DNA from 2 places in the Planococcus plakortidis genome. Region 2 is predicted to be linked to the other one. Evidence: riboswitches for the same ligand, from Rfam matches in the RefSeq annotation. Region 2 holds a riboswitch; the other holds the start of a gene.

Region 1 (9,150 bases), 460 kb from region 2:
TCCAGCGCTTCCTTGATGGCTTTGCGCAGCTCGCGCTCGACTCCCCATTGCTCCCCGCTTTTCGCTTTGGCGATGATGCGCAGCGTCACATCCGATGCCCCGAACGCTTGGACGCCGATGACATCCGGCCCTTCGACGATATTGGCATTGTCTTTCGCGATTTTCTCGCATACCTGTTTCAGCACGGCCATCGCTTCGTCGATATTTTCATCATACGAGACCCCAATATCCACGAGTGCACGCATATTTCCGCGCGAATGGTTGCTGACGGTCGTAATGTCGCGGTTCGGGATGAAATTCAAAGTCCCGTCAAAGCTGCGGATTTGCGTCGTGCGCAACCCAACCGATTCGACGACACCGTCAATGGCACCCACCGTGACATAATCGTTGACATCGATCTGTTTCTCCAGCAACAGGAAGAAGCCGGTGACGACGTCGCTGACGAGGCCCTGTGCGCCGAACCCGATCGCCAGGCCGACGATTCCCGCTCCGGCGATGAGGCTCGCAACGGACAGCCCGAAAATATTGAACAAAGTTGCAACCAACACAAAAACCAATGCGTAGGAGAAGACGTTCTCAGACAATGAACGAAGCGTCAATGCACGGCCGTTTGTCACATCGCCTTTTTTCGTCAAGCGGTCAAACGAACGGTTGATCAGCTTTTTCCCCACCGCCCGGACAATCGCAAAGGCAATCAAAATCCCGATGACCTGGGCGGCAATGATTCCCGCCTCTACTAATAGATTTCCCCAATCAATATCAATGAAATCAAACAAACAATCATTCCTTTCACTTCCTCGCGCCATGTTCAACCGACGCAGAACCTATGTATTTTCCTGTTTCTTTATAACATACTTCCAGGGCGCATTTCACGCTTTCTACTAGAAGCCGCTTTTCATGATTGAATTTCCCCTTGGAACGCTTACATTTCCTCCCAGAGGTTTTACACCTGCTTCAGGTGGTAGATAAAGGTAGAAACCAACTATTACCAACCTGAGGAGAGATTATAAATGGCGAATATCCAAAACCCTAGAACGCAATATACGACGGAAGATTTTCCGAAACAATACCAGGAAGCCCCTGGCGTACAGAACCAAATGACTCCCGTGCCGGATTGCGGCGAGAAGACATATAAAGGTTCAGGCAAACTGGAAGGGCGCAAAGCGCTAGTGACCGGCGGTGATTCCGGAATCGGCCGCGCCGCTGCCATCGCTTACGCGAGAGAAGGCGCAGACGTGGCGATCAATTATTTGCCGGCGGAACAATCCGACGCGGATGAAGTGAAGCAATTGATCGAAGCGGAAGGCCGCAAAGCCGTATTGATCCCCGGCGACTTGAGCGACGAAGCGTTCAACAAGGAAATGGTGGAAAAAGCCAACAGCGAACTTGGCGGATTGGACATTTTGGCTTTGGTGGCCGGCAAACAGCAAGCCGTCAAAGACATTGCCGACCTGCCGACAGAGCAGCTGGAGAAAACATTCCAAGTCAATGTCTATTCCATGTACTGGACAGTGAAAGCGGCACTTCCTCACCTTCCGGAAGGCGCGTCGATCATCACGACAAGCTCGGTTGAAGGCTTTGACCCGAGCCCGATGCTGCTCGATTATTCCGCAACGAAATTTGCGATCATCGGCTTCACGAAATCCCTGTCCAAGCAATTGGCAGACAAAGGCATCCGTGTCAACTCGGTCGCACCAGGCCCGATCTGGACAGCGCTTCAGATTTCCGGGGGGCAGCCGCAGGAAAACATTCCTGAATTCGGCAAAGGCACACCGGAAACACCGATCGGCCGTGCAGGCCAGCCGGCAGAACTCGCTTCTGTCTATGTATTCCTGGCTTCCATCGAGTCCAGCTATGTGACAGGGCAGATCTATAGCATTACAGGCGGCATGACGACCGCTTAAATTTATATTCAAAAAGCGTGGGGCACCGAATCAATCGATGCCCCACGCTTTTTTTCATTAAATATTTTTCAGCCATGTCATCAGGCGCAAAATCTCGAAGGGTTCTGCCCATGTGATGACAAAGAGGATGATGAAGAAAACAGAGAGCGACCACACTTTCAATTGTCCTGGCTCTCTTTTCAAGGCAGCAATGAAAACAGCTCCCGCAGCTGCAAACAGCAGCAGAAAACCGATAAGTGCAAGCGGCTCGGAATACTCCGAACTTAGCCGGTTGAGCATGAGAAATAGACTTCCCACTACGATGAGTCCAAGTGAATATTTACTGAACATCTCATCTCTCCTTTTTTCAAGAAAGCCCGCTGTTAATCATCACGGTGCAAAGCCGTAGTAGAACAGGATATGTGCATAAAAACCGAAGAATGCGGCTACTAAAGTCACCAGGACAAATAACACCATCATGATGATTTTGGAAATTTTGCCGATATCAAGCCGCCAAATTCCTTTATAGACTTGCACCCATAGCGCAATGACGAATGGAACCACCATCAAAAAATAGAAAACGATGAGGCCGTTCCCAAAGACATCAAAATAATCCCGGTTCACACTGTCGCTCGCCCTGAAATAACGGCTCATCCCGAAAAAGAACGCAAGAAACGATAATTGCACCACAAGCCCATAGATGAATAGAGGAATTCTGAATGTCCCCAGGTTTCGCAACATCCATAAGACTGCACAGTACAGGATGGCGATTACAATGGCGATGTAAAAACTGAATGGATAAAAAATATGCACACTTCCTTCTTTTCGCTCATTCTACCAGAGCGGCTCTTCTTCCTCTGTCAGTTCGACCAAAAATGGATAGGCAGCTATGACGGTGATCCCGCTGGCGATGATCAGCATGAATATCGTAATGACCGAGAAATTAAATAAAACCCCGAAAAGCATAGCCAGTGGCGTCAGGAAGTTTAAAAGGCCGGCTCTTTTTTTCGATTGCGTGGTAAGCAATTGCTTTTTCCCGCAATGCGGACAAATCATTCCGGTATCCAAAGTGAACATCTTCTTGACCGTCTGCTTCCAACTCCATTGCTTGTGGCAGTTCTGGCAAATTGGCATGGACTCCCCCCAGTGAGCTTTTTTTTAATTTGTATGCTGAAACTCTTTGTCATCATTAGATTAACAGAGTTAACCAAAAATTCCCATGATAAAAATGGAAATTAATTGGATTTCACCTTCAATCTCAAGAGTTCTGCCAAATCCATGTCCAATAAAAAAGAGCAAGAACTGGATAGCAGTCCTTGCTCTTAGGCCATCAATGCATATACCGATGCTTTCTCAGGCTGTTCAAATTGGCGATTTCCTGCAGGAGCTCTTGCCCGATATTCGTCTCCCGCACTTTTTTGCGTTCAAGTTCCTCGTCGACCAATCGCTTGATCGATAAGACGTCGGTGCCGTTTTGCAGTACCTCTTCCTTGGAATTGAAGCGCTGGTGGGCAACGAGCTGCATGCCGTAGGAATTATACAGAAGCGTGTAGCCCGCGATGCCTGTCGTCGATTGATAGGCCTTTGAAAACCCGCCGTCGATGACAATCATTTTGCCGTTTGCCTTGATCGGGTCTTCCCCGTCCCGTTCCTTGACCGGCGTATGCCCGTTGATGATGCGCCCGTGGTCGGGATCCAAATCGAATTCCGCAAGCATCTTGCGGCACATATCTTCATCTTCACGCAAATGGTAATACGGGTTTTTCCGTTCTTTATGCGTTTCTTTGTCTTTGATAAAATAGCGTTCGAAGGTCGTCATTTCCCGTTTGCCGAACAGCGAGGAATTTTCGCCTGTCCATTGGTACCACACCATGTCGGTCGCGAAATCATCGGTCTCTTCCGGGTGCGCGAATGCATAGCGGGTATACTCTTCGAAGACATCGAGAAGCTCGCGCCCCGCATAGCTTTTGCCTTCGATCTCCATTTGCTTCATGTCGCCATTCTCTTCGAGCGGGATGCAGCCGTGGATCAGCAAATTGCCGTTATATTGAAGATACAGCTTCCCTTTTTTCATGAGGAAGTTCATATGGCGCGACAGCTTCTCGGAATGCTGGATGGAGAACAGCAATTTATCGATGACCTGCTGCTCTTCGTCGAGCAAGCGGTCGGGCTGTTCGGGATCGATCGTGGAGAAGCAGGTATTTTCCAGCGGATAGGTTTTGCCGTGGATCGTCACTTCATTTCGATCGTAATCGACTTTTTCCAAGAGCAGGCGGTCTTCCATCGCGAAGCAGGAACGCCGCTTGATGATCGGGCTTTCCAATTTGAACTGGATGATCGAGATCGCCTGGTGGATCTTCGTGATCTGCAGCTGTTCCTGCTCCGTCAAATGCTCTCCCGAAATACGTTTTGGGTGGAACGCAGGGTTGTCTTCGTAATACTTCTCCGCCAAATTCAACAGCGGGCGCAGATTGATGCCGTACACATCCTCGATGATGTCCAGGTTATTATAGCGCGCACAAATGCGGATGATGTTCGCGAGGCAGACTTTGGAGCCGGAATAGGCGCCGATCCACAACACGTCATGGTTCCCCCATTGAATGTCGAGTGAGTGGTAGTCGATGAGCGTATCCATGATCTTATGCGGATCCGGCCCCCGGTCGTAAATATCGCCGACTACATGCAGATGGTCGACTGTCAGGCGCTGCATCGTATAAGCCAGGCCGACGATCAGCTTGTCCACTTGCCCCAGGGAAATGATCTGCTCGAGCATTTTCGCGTAATAATCCTTCTTGTTGGTGAACTCGTCCGTCTTGTACAGGAGTTCTTCGATGATGTAGACGAATTGCTTCGGCAAGGCTTTGCGCAATTTCGAGCGCGTGTATTTGGATGAAGCGTAGGACACCAGTTTGAGCAGCCGCTCGATCGTGCCGATATACCATTCCCTCAATTCTTTCTTGCTGCTGAAATGGCTTTTGATCAGGCTCAATTTCTCTTCCGGGTAATAGACGAGTGCCGCGAATTCATTCAGCTCCTCTTCACTCATCTCACCCTTGAACAAATCCCTGATTTTCACTTTGACGTTTCCGGAGCCGTTGCGCAATACATGCTGGAACGCCTGGTATTCGCCGTGGAGGTCGCTGACGAAATGCTCCGTCCCTTTCGGCAAATTCAAGATGGCTTCCAGGTTGATGATCTCCGTTGCCACTTTTTCTTCACTATCGTATTTTTCTGCCAGTAAATCCAAGTACTTTGAACTGATCATGCGGAATCCTCCTTCAAGTTATATGTCTTTATTAAGTTCCATTGAAAGCAAATTCCTGAAACGTGTGTTCTTCGAAGCCGGCCATGCCCAAGGAATTCTCCATATTTCCAGTCTATAGCAGTTACTATAAACGCTCCACTAAAAAATGATCTTTCCCCGCTTCATTTAAGAAGATTATGCGCCTCTATTCGTTCCTCATTTTGTAAAACGGTTAATAGGTACATAGATACTATTTTAATGCAACATACTGGAATTATAATAAGGAAAAAACTGAAAAAGGCAAACTTACCTGAAAAGGAAGGACGCAAAGCCATGAGCCTACCCACTGCTTCAGCAGTGCACGGTCGTCAGGTTGCCAGGCACCCATTCTTCCGTGGGCCTCGGCTGACAGAATGGAGGATTGGAATATGTTGAAGAAAGCGGCGATGTTGATGTTCGCGATGTCTCTTATGCTGGCGTTCAGCCAGGCAGAAAATGTACAGGCAAGCGGCGATGCGCCTGATACCCGCGCCACTTGGCTGTGGAACCCATGGATGTTCGTGGAAGATGAAGCAGCTGTGCTGTCTTTTCTCGAGCAAAAAAACGTCAATAAAGTCTATATCCAGATCGATCGCGATGTCCCCAAAAATACGTATCGCAGCTTTGTCACGCAAGCGCATGCACGCGGCATAGCCGTATTTGCACTTGACGGAGCGCCGTCCTGGGTTGCGCCAAAAGGCTATACGAACCAGAACAGGTTGATGGACTGGCTCGGCAATTACCAAAGCGGCTCGACGGATCCGGCACGCTTTGACGGCATCCACTTGGATGTGGAGCCTTATTTATACAGCGGCTGGAATTCGAAACGCGCCGCTACCGTGAAATCCTATCAATCGCTTTTGCAGCGGGCCGCGGCGAGCTCTTTGCAGCTGAACTTGCCGCTTGAAGCCGATATGCCATTCTGGTTCGACGAGATTCCTTATCAAAATACATTCGGCAGCGGGTTATTGGCGGAATGGGTGATCGCCAATACAGACGGGGTAACCTTGATGGCTTACCGGGATTCCGCGCCGATGATCATCGACATCGTCAAAAACGAGATCGCCATGGCCGAAAAATATGGCAAACAGGTCGTAGTGGGCGTAGAGACAGGCATCACCGACGAAGGCAGCACCATCACGTTTGCCGAAGAAGGCGAAGCGTTCATGAATGGGCAGCTGGACAAAGTTGCCGCTCATTATTCGGCGTATCCTTCTTATGAAGGAATTGCCATCCATCATGTCGGCAGCTGGATGACGCTCAAGCCATGACAAGACCAGACACTTCTCATGATTGCCGGAAGTGTCTTTTTGTTTTTGCCCCAATAGCAGATCGCTAAAATATCACAATTAGGATAGTAAGTACCTTACTAACAAGCCAAATGATGGTATTCTAGAAGTGGAAAATATTATCTAATTAACTAATCAATTGACATATTACGGAATTCAATTCGTCATATTTCAGCTCTTGGCACATCTCTTCCCGGATGTCTTGAGGGATTTTTTTAAGGAAGGTGAAAGAAATTGGCCCAAACAGATTACAAGGCTTTGCTTGCCAATCGAATGGAACGGGATTTTTCAAAATGGACTGCGCAAGGCACGCTGCAGGAGAGTGAAGTCTATCGGTTCTTGCACACGATGAAAGGGACGGCGGGGACGATCGGCATGGCCGAACTGTCCGATTTTTGTGCCGTGCAGCTGGACTCTTTTTCGGAACATAGCACGACCCCGCTTTCAACCGCCTCCTTAAAAGAGCTCATCGCTTCATTCCGCTATTATTTTGCAGCTGAAGAGGCTGTAAAAGAAGAAACAGCGGAGCTGGAAACTTCAGCAAACGATCCGATAAACGAAGAAGCCCTCGTATTGGTCATCGATCCCGATGCGGAATACGCCGCAAAGATCAAAGAGACATTGGAAGCGAGAAGCATTCCCGCAGTCATAGCGCTCGATGGCCAAAAAGGCATGGAATTATTTTATACATTGCATCCCCAGATGGTGCTAGTGGAAGCGAAGCTGCCGGATACGGATGGGTTCCATCTGGCCGAACGAATCGCCGAAGCCGGCCGGGACCGCCATTTGCCAGTCGCCATCATGAGGGAAGGCGGCCAGATTGATGACCACATCCGTGCCATGGAAGCCGGCGCCACTGATTTCCTGGCTAAGCCGCTGAATATGGCGTTTTTCCTCCCTTATCTCGCCAATCGCCTGCGCAGCCAGGAATTCGTGCTCCAAGCGGTGCGGGTGGACAAAATGACGGGAGCGGGCAATCGCCAATCATTCGATCATGCCCTATCGCAAATGGCGAACCTTGCAGAACGAACCGGCAAGCCCTTCACGCTGGCCTTGCTCGATCTCGACCATTTCAAGAAAATCAATGACAGTTACGGGCATCCGGCAGGAGATGAAGTGCTGCGTTCGTTCAGCCAGCTCATCCTGAACCGGAAACGTGAATCGGACCAATTCTTCCGCTACGGCGGAGAGGAATTCGCCTTGATCCTTCCCGATACCAGGGCAGCAGAAGCGGATGCATTCATCGATCGCCTGCGCCAGGCGCTGGCTGAAACGGAATTCACCGTCAATGGCCATGTGCCGGTCCGTTTAACGTTCTCTGCAGGGCTCAGCGAATACCAGCTCGCGCAGGAAACGATCGTCAGCAAAGCCGACCAAGCCCTGTATCTGGCCAAGCGGAACGGCCGCAACCAGACGAGAGTATATGAAGCTGCAGGTCATGATGTAAAGCGCAAACTGAATATCGTCATTGTCGATGATGACTCGCTCGTGCGTAAATTGGTCGCCAAGCAATTTTCCAATTGGAAAACGGAGGACTTCGATATCCACATCGAGGAGTACCCAGACGGCCTTGCACTCGTCGATTCCGATTGGTATCGCCCGGATGAGCATTACATGATCTTGCTCGACGGCGTCATGCCGAAAATGGATGGGCTCGAAGTGCTGAGCCATGTGCGGTCGCAGTATCCACATGACAATATTCTTGTTTCCATGCTCACCTCCCGCAATAATGAATCGGACATCGTTTTGGCCTTGAAGAGCGGAGCCGATGATTACATCGTCAAACCATTTTATGCACAGGAAGTCGTGGCCCGCGTCCAGCGGCTCACGAAGAGGATGTTCAAATGAATTTATCGCATTTGTGGATCCTCATCGCCTCCCTGTTCATCGGCCAACTCGCTTTGTTATTGATCCTGGCCTGGCGCAAGCAGCAATCGAATAAACGGGAAGCCGCGATCGGGCAGGAATACGATGCGCTAATCGAATCGTTCAGTTCCTATATGATGGATCCCGCAGACGATCGGTTCATCGCAGGACTGCAGGGTTCCCCTTACCGGCTGGCCGTGCTTGAACGCTTATTGAACCATTACGTATCCGTCACCAAAGCCGGTGCCGATTCTCCTGCTGTTTCTTATCTGTCGGAACAATTCCTTGCCAAACGCTACGCCAAGTTGCTGAAACACGGAAACTGGGCGATGCGCATGAATACCTTGTATTTCATCGAAGATTTTCGGGTGGCATCGCTCGTGCCGCTGCTGAAGGAGAAATTAGCGAAGAGCTCCAAACTCGACCAGGAGACCCAGCAATTGATCCGCACGCTCGCTTCCTTGAATGAGACGGTAGCCATTTCAGCGCTTGCGAAATACCCCGATGCCCCGGCCCGCCTGTATATCGACGTTTTCAAGCGGCTGGATGAGCTGACGAAACTGGACGAGCTGGATGCTGCCTTGAAAAATGAAACCGGCAACGAGACGCTGAAACATTCAGCCGTTTCCTATATCGGCATGGCCGGCATAACGCTATTTCTTCCGCGCATCGAAGAGGAATTGCAGAATCCTGACATGGAGATGCGCATCCAGGCATTGAAAGCGATCCTTCATCTGCAATACATGAATGCGCCAGGCGCCCTTGCCCCGTTTTTTCATTCTGCGGCCTGGCCGGAGCGCATGTTTGCCGCCCAGATTGCAGGCAAGCT
Region 2 (9,150 bases):
TCGACTTGATTGAGCACGCGGACGATCGCTTCCACTCCACCGGTCGCTGTATAATCCTGCACCCCGTTCGCCGAAGACAATTTACGTTCCAGGATCTGTTCGACTTGCTGGATGACATCCGGTGATGTACTTTCCATCAACGCGATGCGCTTCGCGACTTCCGCCTGCTGTTCTGCCGGAAGTTGCGACAGGATTTGTGAGGATTGCTTCGGATCGAGATATGACAGCACCAATGCGATGGTCTGTGCCTGTTCATGTTGCAGCACCGTGGCAATGCGCGCAGGATCCAAACGCCTTGCGAAATTGAAGGGCTTGACCTGCAGACGGTTCGACAGGCGGCCGATCGTATCGAGCGCTTTTTCTTTGCCGAGCGCTTTTTCAAGAATATCGCGTGCGTAGCCAAGCCCGCCTTCGTTCATATAGTCCTGCGCCAGGACCATTTCGTAAAATTCATTGATCACTTGTTCGGTCTGGCTGTTCTTCAATTGGCGCACATTGGAGATTTCCATCGTCAATTGGTCGATTTCCTTTTCAGACAGGCGCTTGAACACTTCCACCGAAACATCCGGCCCCATCCCGACCAATAATACGGCGACTTTTTGGATCCCCGTTAATTCCCTTATCCGTTCCACCATTCAGTTCTCCCCTAATCATCCGCCATCCACGACCTCAACAGATTTGTAAAATCATCAGGACGCCCTTTGGCGAGCTTCTCGATTGTCTTGCGCTTCGGATTTGCCCGGTTGTTGAATTCCGACAAATCGACTTCCTCTTCTTCCGCATTTCCGGCGGGCTGCATTTTCGCAGCGGCACGTGCGAAATAATCCATTTCCAGCTCAGCTGCCAATTCTTCCTGTTGCTTCTTGCGCCGTTTGGCCACGAACAAGATGATGCCCGTCAATAAAATCACGGCCACACCGGCGATGACGTACCAAAGAAGCGGAATGCCTGTCCAGAACGTCGTCACCGGCTCTTCTTCAGCCAGTTCCGGGCGCCCTTGGAATTCTGTCGCAAAGATCGAAATGCGGTCATCGAGTTCGGCCGGTGTCGGCTGGAATTCGTTCATGCTGAGCGAAGTACTGACTGTATTTGCCAACAAATTGCGGATATCATCCATGTGCTGCTGGGTTAAGGTAGCTGGATTGTCGGGCACTGGCGGTTCCACACCGACATTGATCGTAATGTCGTCGATGACATACGGGCTCATCTCGATCTGACGGTTGATGCGATTGACTTCGCGGTTGATGCGTTCTTCGGTCCGTTCCGATTCGCTCGTTCCGGTGCCGTCTGCTGCAGGGTAATTGGCGATCTCCGATTCCCCAGTTCCGGCGTCATCTGCCAGGGCGGCACCTTCACTTGCGTAAGTTTCGACGATCCGCTCGACGCTGATGTCGATGCCTTCGCCCGTTTCGGGATCGACCGGCTCCACCAATTGCTCTTCGCGTTTTTCCTTCGTGAAGTCGATGTTTGCCATAACGGAAACGACGACTTTGTCCTGCCCGAGCAATAGCCCGAGCATCTGCTGCAATTCACGCTGGATATCTTTTTCGATGCCTTGCTGGATTTCGCGGTTTTGCTGATACACCGTCAAGTTGGTGTCCGGCGCGCCAGTATCCTGCAATTCGAACACTTGGCCGTTCTGGTCCATGATGACGATTTGCTCCATCGGCAATTTAGGTACCGATTTGCTGACCAAATGGTACAGGCCGTTGATTTGTTTTTGGTCCAAATTCAAGCTGCCATCGCCTTGGATGACGATCGATGCCGTCGACACTTGCTCTTCATCGGTCAGCCAGACGTTTTCTTTCGGCAAGGTGATCATGACGTTGGCATCGGTCACACCCGCGATTTGTTTCACCAAATACGCGAGTTCGTTTTGCATCGCGTCGCGTTCAACCACATCAAAATGGCGGTCGGTCATCCCCAGCCCCATGTTCTCACTGAATATGCCGTACGTGACATTGCCGTTTTTCGGCAAGCCTTCTGCCGCCAGGCTCACTTTCAAGCCGGCGACTTGCTCTTCGGGAACGGAGATCGTCGTCCCATCGGTCGATACTTCGACCGGGATGCCTTGGCTTTCGATGGCCGCCTTGATTTCACCCGCTTCTGCAGGGTCCAGATTGGCATACAAAGGCGACATATTGGATTGGCTATTGAAGAAAACAAAAAGCCCTATGGCAAGCAAAGTGATGAAAAAGGACGCGGCCATCAGCCATTTGGTCGCTTTCGATAAACTGCCCCAGGAGTCTTTTGTTTTGGTTTTATAGGTTTCGAACTTCTCTTTCATCGAATGCACACCTTATTCGTTTTCATACTTGCATTCTCATCACTTCTTGGTACGCTTCCACCACTTTATTGCGCACTTGCATCGTCATCTGCAGCGACAGGCTCGCTTTTTGCGACGCGATCATCACTTCGTGGACGTCTTTCACTTCGCCCGTCAGCAATTGGTCGGTCTTTTTATCGGATACGTTCTGTGCTTCGCTCACTTCTTTCAGCGCATTCTTGAAGACATCGCCGAATCCTGTCGCTTCCGGTTTCGGCTGCATCTTTTCCAGGAATTGATTTTGCAGAAACGGTGTCTGCAGCTGTGCAATTTTCTCCATGCTGCCCCTCCTCAACTAAACTTTCTTATTTCCCGATTTCGAGCGCCTTCATGAACATGCTTTTCGAGGCATTCATCGCCGTGACGTTCGCTTCATAAGAACGCGTCGCCGACATCAAATCGACCATTTCCTTAATCGGGTCCACATTCGAGGTGCGTACATACCCTTCGGCGTCTGCGTCCGGATGCTCCGGATCGTAGGTCACCGGAAACGGGGTGGCATCTTCCCGGATGGCGCTAGCTTTTACGCCCGCGCCGGCTCCTTTGTTTTCCATGGCAGCCGTCAAATGCTTGGCGAATGGCGATGCGCCGGCGGTCGACAGTTCCACGGTTTTGCGGCGGTACGGCACCCATTCCCCGTTGACGAGTTCCGCGCGGTTCGTATTGGCATTGGCAATATTCGACGACACGACATCCATCCGCAAACGGTTGGCAGTCAATCCGGATGCGCTAATATTCAGACCACTAAATAAAGACATATGCGTTATCTCCCTTCGTTGATGACCGAACGCAAGCTCGAGAACTTGCCGTTGACCCGTTCGGTGACGGCGTTATACCATAATTGGTTTTTCGCGAGTTCCGCCATTTCAAAATCCATATCGACGTTATTGCCGTTCGGCGTCATTTTCGTATTGCGGTTGATTGTCACTGGTGTTGCCGCCTGGCCGCTCTGGAATTCGAGATGGCGCGCATCGGTGCGGTAACTTTTCATCCGCGAAGCGCTCGCCTGTTCCATTGCCTGTCGGAAATCCACTTGCTTGCTTTTGTAATTCGCTGTATCCACATTGGCGATATTGCCGGCATGGACACGCTGTTTCAATGTCGAAGTCGACAAGGCCTGCTCCATTTTTTGAATGCTTGATGGAAAGATATTCATCATTTCAGCCCCTTACATCTGAATTTGCCCAAATAAAAAAATCCGCTTTGAAAAAGGCGGATTTGAGTCAAATCTACCATCTTTCGGCAACCCGGCGATCTTGTGTCTTAGACAGTTAGACCCGTGGCTTTGCGTCCTTCACTTTCGTAGAAGTTTGCTATTTTCGTCATGATATGGGTATATTTTTCTTTAAACTCGTCTTTTAGAATCATTTTGAGTCTTTACTACTCCGGTATAGTATCATGCTTTTTTTAATTTGGCTATTTTATTTTATAAAAAAATTCTACTATTTTTTCCATTTAATCTGCGATTTTCTGTTAAAATGATGGTAGAGAAAGCTAACAGTAGTCCATTAGACTATAATAAAGGAAGTGTATAGGTAATATGTTTCGCGGATTGTATACGGCAACTTCGGGAATGATGTCCCAAAACAGAACACAACAAATATTGACAAATAATCTATCAAATTCCAATACTCCGGGATTCAAGACAGATGAAGCAGCGATTCGCTCCTTTCCACAGCAGTTAATCAAAGCGCAGAATGCCCATCAGCCTGCGCCAATCGGCCGGCTTTCCACTGGTGTTTATGTACAGGAAGCGATTCCTTCATTTTCCCAAGGCCCGATCCGCGAAACAGGGAATGCGACCGATTTCGCCTTGGTCAATGACAATTTGCCGCTCGATGCGGACACCGGCGACCGCGGCACATTATTGTTTGCGGTTGAAACAGCAGAAGGCGATATCCGCTATACGCGCAACGGGCAATTCACGGTCGACGCGGAAGGATTTCTTGCGACCAGCTTCGGCCAGCGTGTGCTTGGTGACAACCTCCAGCCGATTCAAGTCGGCGATGGCGGGTTTTCTGTCCAAACGAACGGCGAAGTTACGCGTTCCGATGGCGCAGGTGCCGGAAGTATCTGGATCGGTGCCACGGATGAACCGGAACAATTGATCAAGCAAGGGCATAACTTGCTTGCCTGGGCAGGAGACGATGCAGATGCCCCGGCACTGGCTGAAGAGGCCGAGCGTTTCGTCAAGCAAGGCTTCATCGAACAATCGAATGTCGACTTGACCCGCACGATGACCGACATGATGACCGCTTACCGCGGATTCGAATCCAACCAAAAAGTGATCCAGGCCTATGACCGCAGCATGGAAAAAGCGGTCAACGAAATCGGCCGGGTCTGATAAGGAGCCAAGCACATGAACATCCAAATGAACGCGGCGAGCAGCTCGATGCGCGAACTGCAGAAAAAAATCGATATGATTGCCAATAATGTCGCCAACGTCAATACGGCCGGCTATAAAAAACAAGAAGCCAATTTTGCGGACGCACTGCTCCATAGCGTCAATAAGCAAGCCGGCCCTGCCAACGAAATCGGCCGAAGCACGCCGGACGGGCTGCGCATCGGCGGTGGGATGCTGTTATCCGACGCCATCACCCGCCATTCGCTCGGCCAGATGCAGCAAACGGGCCGCGAACTGGATTTCGCGATCGATTCGCCGAATGGCTATTTCCGCGCTTCCAATGAAGATGGTATCTATTACACACGAAACGGATCGTTCCAAGCCGAACCGATTCTGGGCAGCGGCCGATTGGCACTTGTCACCGCTTCCGGCGATTCGGTCCTCGGTGCTGACGGCGCGCCAATTACGATTGCAGCGGGATACGATGAACTGAGCATCGGGTCAAACGGTGTTGTGACGGCAACTTATGCCGGCCAAGCGGCTGAAACGTTCCAATTCGGCACCGCTCAAATCAACCGGACCGCCCTGCTGGAAAAAGCAGGCGACAATCGCTACCGCTTGCCGGGCACGGAAGCCGAACAAATTGCATCCGGCGCCTTGGAACTCGGCACTTCCGCCATTTCACAAGCGGTGCTGGAAACTTCGAACGTCGACATGGCGAGCGAAATGACCGAATTGATCGCCACGCAGCGCCTGTTCCAATCACAAGGCCGCGCGATTTCCTTTGCGGATGACATGATGGGTCTCGTCAATACGATGAAATCCTGACCGGAATACCTTTCTTGATATAATAAAAAATAAAGCCGGATTTCCAGTTACCAGTTGGAAACCCGGCTTTATTTGTATGCTGATCTCTATTCATAAATCGACCAGCAGCCATTTCTTCTTTACTCCCCTTTTAAGGTTCCCCCTCTCCTTCCAATTAAAAACAGCGGATGCACCTTCGCATCCGCTGTTTATCGAAGAAAGTCCATCAGGCTCGGCTGCATCATCTTCGCGGATGATGACAGGCTTGCCTGGTAAATGCTTTCTTCACTTTTCAATTTGATCAATATTTCAGCATAATCTACATCTTCGATTGAAGATAATGCTGAACCTAATGAAAGCTTCGCGTCCAGCAAGCGGTTTTCAGTCGCTTCTACACGATTCTGGCGTGCGCCGTTTTCTGCCGCTGCCGTCAGCAACCGTTCCATCGCCTGGTCGATTCCGTCGAGGTCGATTTCCCCGTCCGTTTTCAGGCTGTTAGCCAACTCTCCGACAACCCGGAATAAATTATTTTCATCACCCGCAGCGCCGATTAAGGATTCAGGTAAGATGCCTACTTCCAATTGAAGGCCGTCCCCTAGCTTTACCGTCTTCGCTGCAGCGTTGAAAGTTGGGCCATCAAAAGAAGCAACTGCCGGGAATGGTTTGGTTTTTGTCTCTGATCCACTGAACAGGTAATGGCCATCGACTTTCGAATTGGCGAATTGGCGCAATTGCTCCCCCAGAACTTCCACTTCGCTCGCGATCGACTTGCGGTCTTCCGGCGACAGCGAGCCGTTCGCCCCCTGCACGCCAAGTTCCCTCACGCGTTGCGTCACGCTGATCATCGACTGGACGGAGCGGTCGGTTTCATCAAGCCATAACTTCGCTTCGCCAGCATTGCGTTCGAATTGTCCGCTCGCCGACAAAGCGCTTTTCAGGCGCATCGCTTTGGAAATCCCTTGCGGATCGTCAGAAGGCTTGTGCAGCATTTTACCGCTCGACGCCTGGAGATTGGTTTTCTCGAAGCGTCCCAGATTCTGTTGCATATGGTGTACAGAATTTTGATGCATCATTTGTTGTGTCACTCTCATTACGCTGTCCTCCGTTTTCAGGCTTTAACGCGCAGCCATTCGGTTAATGATCGTATCAAGCATTTGGTCGGTCGTCGACACGAGTCGGGCAGCCGCATTATACGCATGCTGGAATTTCACCAAGCTCGCCATCTCCTCATCGAGCGAAACACCCGTGACGGATTGGCGGCGGTTTTCCGTCGAGATGAGCATCTGCTCCTGGGTCTTGACGGCGTATCCGGCGCTTTGCGCTTCCGTGCCAAGGGCGCTGACCAAGGCCCGGAAATCCGCTTGCGTTTTTTTCACGTCTTCATCAAGGCCTTTCGGCAGCTCGAGCTGGGCGTCTGTTGCCACAGTCAATTCGCCCGCTGGCGCCGATTTCCCGAAGACCTTGCCGTTCGCTTCGGCGAAACCTGTCACAGTCGCTGCGATTTTTTGTTGGTAATTCTCGACTGTTTCCAGCGCTTGCACGAGTCCTCCGAGCTTGCCACCCGCCGCTTCTGCGTCGATCGGTTCGCGGGCTTTCACCGGCTGTTTGTCCGCTGCCAAAGCGATTGCATAACTGCCGTCTGCTTTTTCAGTGACTTTAATATCCATCAGTTTCGACAATTCCCCGACTGCTGCGTCGCGCTCATCGCGCAAATCGTTTGCTTGGGGGCCTGTGCGGACGATGCTTTTGTTCAACTCATCGATGCGCGAGATTAAAGTCTGCGCTTCATTTTCAGCTGCTGTGGTGCGCTCTTTCAATTCGGCCGTCAACTCGCCCAAAGACCGGTCGATCGTTTTCGCGACGTCCGCAAAAGCTTGCGCCCGTTCTTTCACGACTGCCTGCATCGCCTGGTTTGATGGATCGCCTGACAGGTCTTGCCAAGCACTCCACAATCGGTCCATCGACGCGTTAAGACCGGCATCGCCCGGTTCACCGAGAATCGTTTCCACGTTTCCGAGCGCTTCGCTTTTCGCCTGCCACTCCGCAAGCTCCGCTGAATGCCCGCGGTGCTGCTGATCCAGGAAACGGTCCCGTACGCGCATGACCGAATCGATCGAGACGCCCGTGCCGACTTGTCCGCTGCCAGCGCCTTGGCTCGTCCACACTTCCAGGGATGGAGAGGAACTCGTATTCACTTGTTGGCGCGAATAGCCTTTCGTGTTGGCATTCGCGATATTATGGCCGGTTGTCGAGATGCTTGCCTGGCCTGCAGATAAGCCCCGCCGGCCGGTTTCCAAAGTGTGAAAAGTTGACACGTGATCCCCTGCTTCCCTGTGGGCTTACGCTTTCGTATCGAAAAAGCCCCGATTGTCTGTTTGTGGTTTTTTTACGCCGGATTGTGGCTGATAATTATACGGCTGTTTTTTCGGTGCCGTGACGTGTTCGATCATTTCTTTTACAAAGCCCATCGAATCAATCACCAGCTTTTCGTTGTGGCGGTTTTTCAACTGCAATTCCGTGAGCAGCTGCTGCAACGTCTTCAATTGCTCCTCGAGCGCTTGTTTAGCCGATTCGTCCGTCAATTGCTCGGCAAACTGGCTGAAGCTGAGCCCTGGATGTTCTTCGAGCACTTCCGTTACTAAACGCTCTCGCTCGTCTTCCAGTTGCCCGAGCCTGCGGATGAGCCGTGTCTCTTCTTTGACGAGTTCTGTCAGCTCATCGACTTTATGCTCGATCAGCACCGTCTGCTTGCGCTCGGCGTAGCGGATCAATTGATGCTGGATGGCAATCAGCTCATCAAGTGTCGCGGTCATCATTTTCAGCACCGGACTTCCCTCTCTTTCCATCGCTCAACGATCATTTATCGAACCAGTACTGGTGGATTTTTTCAGCTACCTTGTCCTGGTCGACCTGGTATTCGCCGGAAGCCACCTGCGTCTTCAGCAATTGGATTTTTTCCTGACGGGCGATATCCGCTTCCGTATTCTTCTCGAACATCGCCTTCGCCTCACTTGAAATCTGCAGGTGGTCCTCTTTTTGCAACGGACGCGCTTTGGTGGCCGGCGTTACCTGCATTTGCTTTTGATAGGATTGTATAAAGGAAGAACTATTCGTTTTGTCGATATTCATTCCTTCACCGCCTCTTTTGGTTATTTCTTCATCTTCCAATATTGTGCGCTGACAGCTCTTTGTTTGTCCACTGTTTCTGCGCTTTCCGCATCACTCATGATTACGCCCACTTCATGTTTGAATGCACGGTGGCATGCTTCACAAAGCATTTGCCGGTTGATGAGTTCTCCGCAATGCGCGCACGGATAGCCGAGGTTCGGGTAATCCGAGGCGATGATGCGGCCGCCTCTTAGGAACTCGGCGATTTTATTGATGGAGACATCGGTGAATGCGTGGACGTCTTCGATCGACGCATTGCGATAGTCCGGGTTTTTCAAAAATACATCCACTTTTTTAAACGCGGCTTCGTTTGCCTGGTAGCAATTGAGGCAGCAGTCGATTTGGTCCCGTAAATACAACGCCCCGCAGCTGGGGCAATTGTCCAGTTGTGGGTTGTTCAAGTTGATCACCTGTTTCTTTCAATATATGGCTCTCGATACTCCGAAAACTGCTGCGCTTTCCTGCGGGCGAGCGCCAAGCCTCCTCAGTCGCTTTGCGCCTTGCG

The links. A riboswitch is a leader RNA that binds a small molecule or an ion and turns the genes downstream of it on or off. The one in region 2 is predicted to bind cyclic di-GMP.
Region 1: linked by a shared signal. The riboswitch ahead of BBI15_RS15030 (amidase) and the one ahead of flgB (flagellar basal body rod protein FlgB) in region 2 are both predicted to bind cyclic di-GMP.

What each region holds. Positions count from the first base shown of each region.
Region 1 is NZ_CP016539.2:3,008,707-3,017,856, forward strand. It holds gene BBI15_RS15000 (mechanosensitive ion channel family protein) at 1-776, opposite strand, end outside; gene BBI15_RS15005 (SDR family oxidoreductase) at 1,011-1,904, shown strand; gene BBI15_RS15010 (hypothetical protein) at 1,962-2,234, opposite strand; gene BBI15_RS15015 (hypothetical protein) at 2,274-2,696, opposite strand; gene BBI15_RS15020 (TIGR04104 family putative zinc finger protein) at 2,718-3,017, opposite strand; gene BBI15_RS15025 (fructose-bisphosphatase class III) at 3,214-5,145, opposite strand; cyclic di-GMP riboswitch class I at 5,417-5,508, shown strand; gene BBI15_RS15030 (amidase) at 5,556-6,437, shown strand; gene BBI15_RS15035 (GGDEF domain-containing response regulator) at 6,690-8,303, shown strand; gene BBI15_RS15040 (HEAT repeat domain-containing protein) at 8,300-9,150, shown strand, end outside.
Region 2 is NZ_CP016539.2:211,752-220,901, reverse strand. It holds gene fliG (flagellar motor switch protein FliG) at 1-635, opposite strand, end outside; gene fliF (flagellar basal-body MS-ring/collar protein FliF) at 647-2,287, opposite strand; gene fliE (flagellar hook-basal body complex protein FliE) at 2,310-2,606, opposite strand; gene flgC (flagellar basal body rod protein FlgC) at 2,632-3,084, opposite strand; gene flgB (flagellar basal body rod protein FlgB) at 3,090-3,485, opposite strand; cyclic di-GMP riboswitch class I at 3,565-3,651, opposite strand; gene BBI15_RS01155 (flagellar hook-basal body protein) at 3,867-4,670, shown strand; gene BBI15_RS01150 (flagellar hook-basal body protein) at 4,686-5,498, shown strand; gene flgL (flagellar hook-associated protein FlgL) at 5,687-6,568, opposite strand; gene flgK (flagellar hook-associated protein FlgK) at 6,593-7,792, opposite strand; gene BBI15_RS01135 (flagellar protein FlgN) at 7,817-8,293, opposite strand; gene flgM (flagellar biosynthesis anti-sigma factor FlgM) at 8,334-8,606, opposite strand; gene BBI15_RS01125 (flagellar protein) at 8,627-9,046, opposite strand.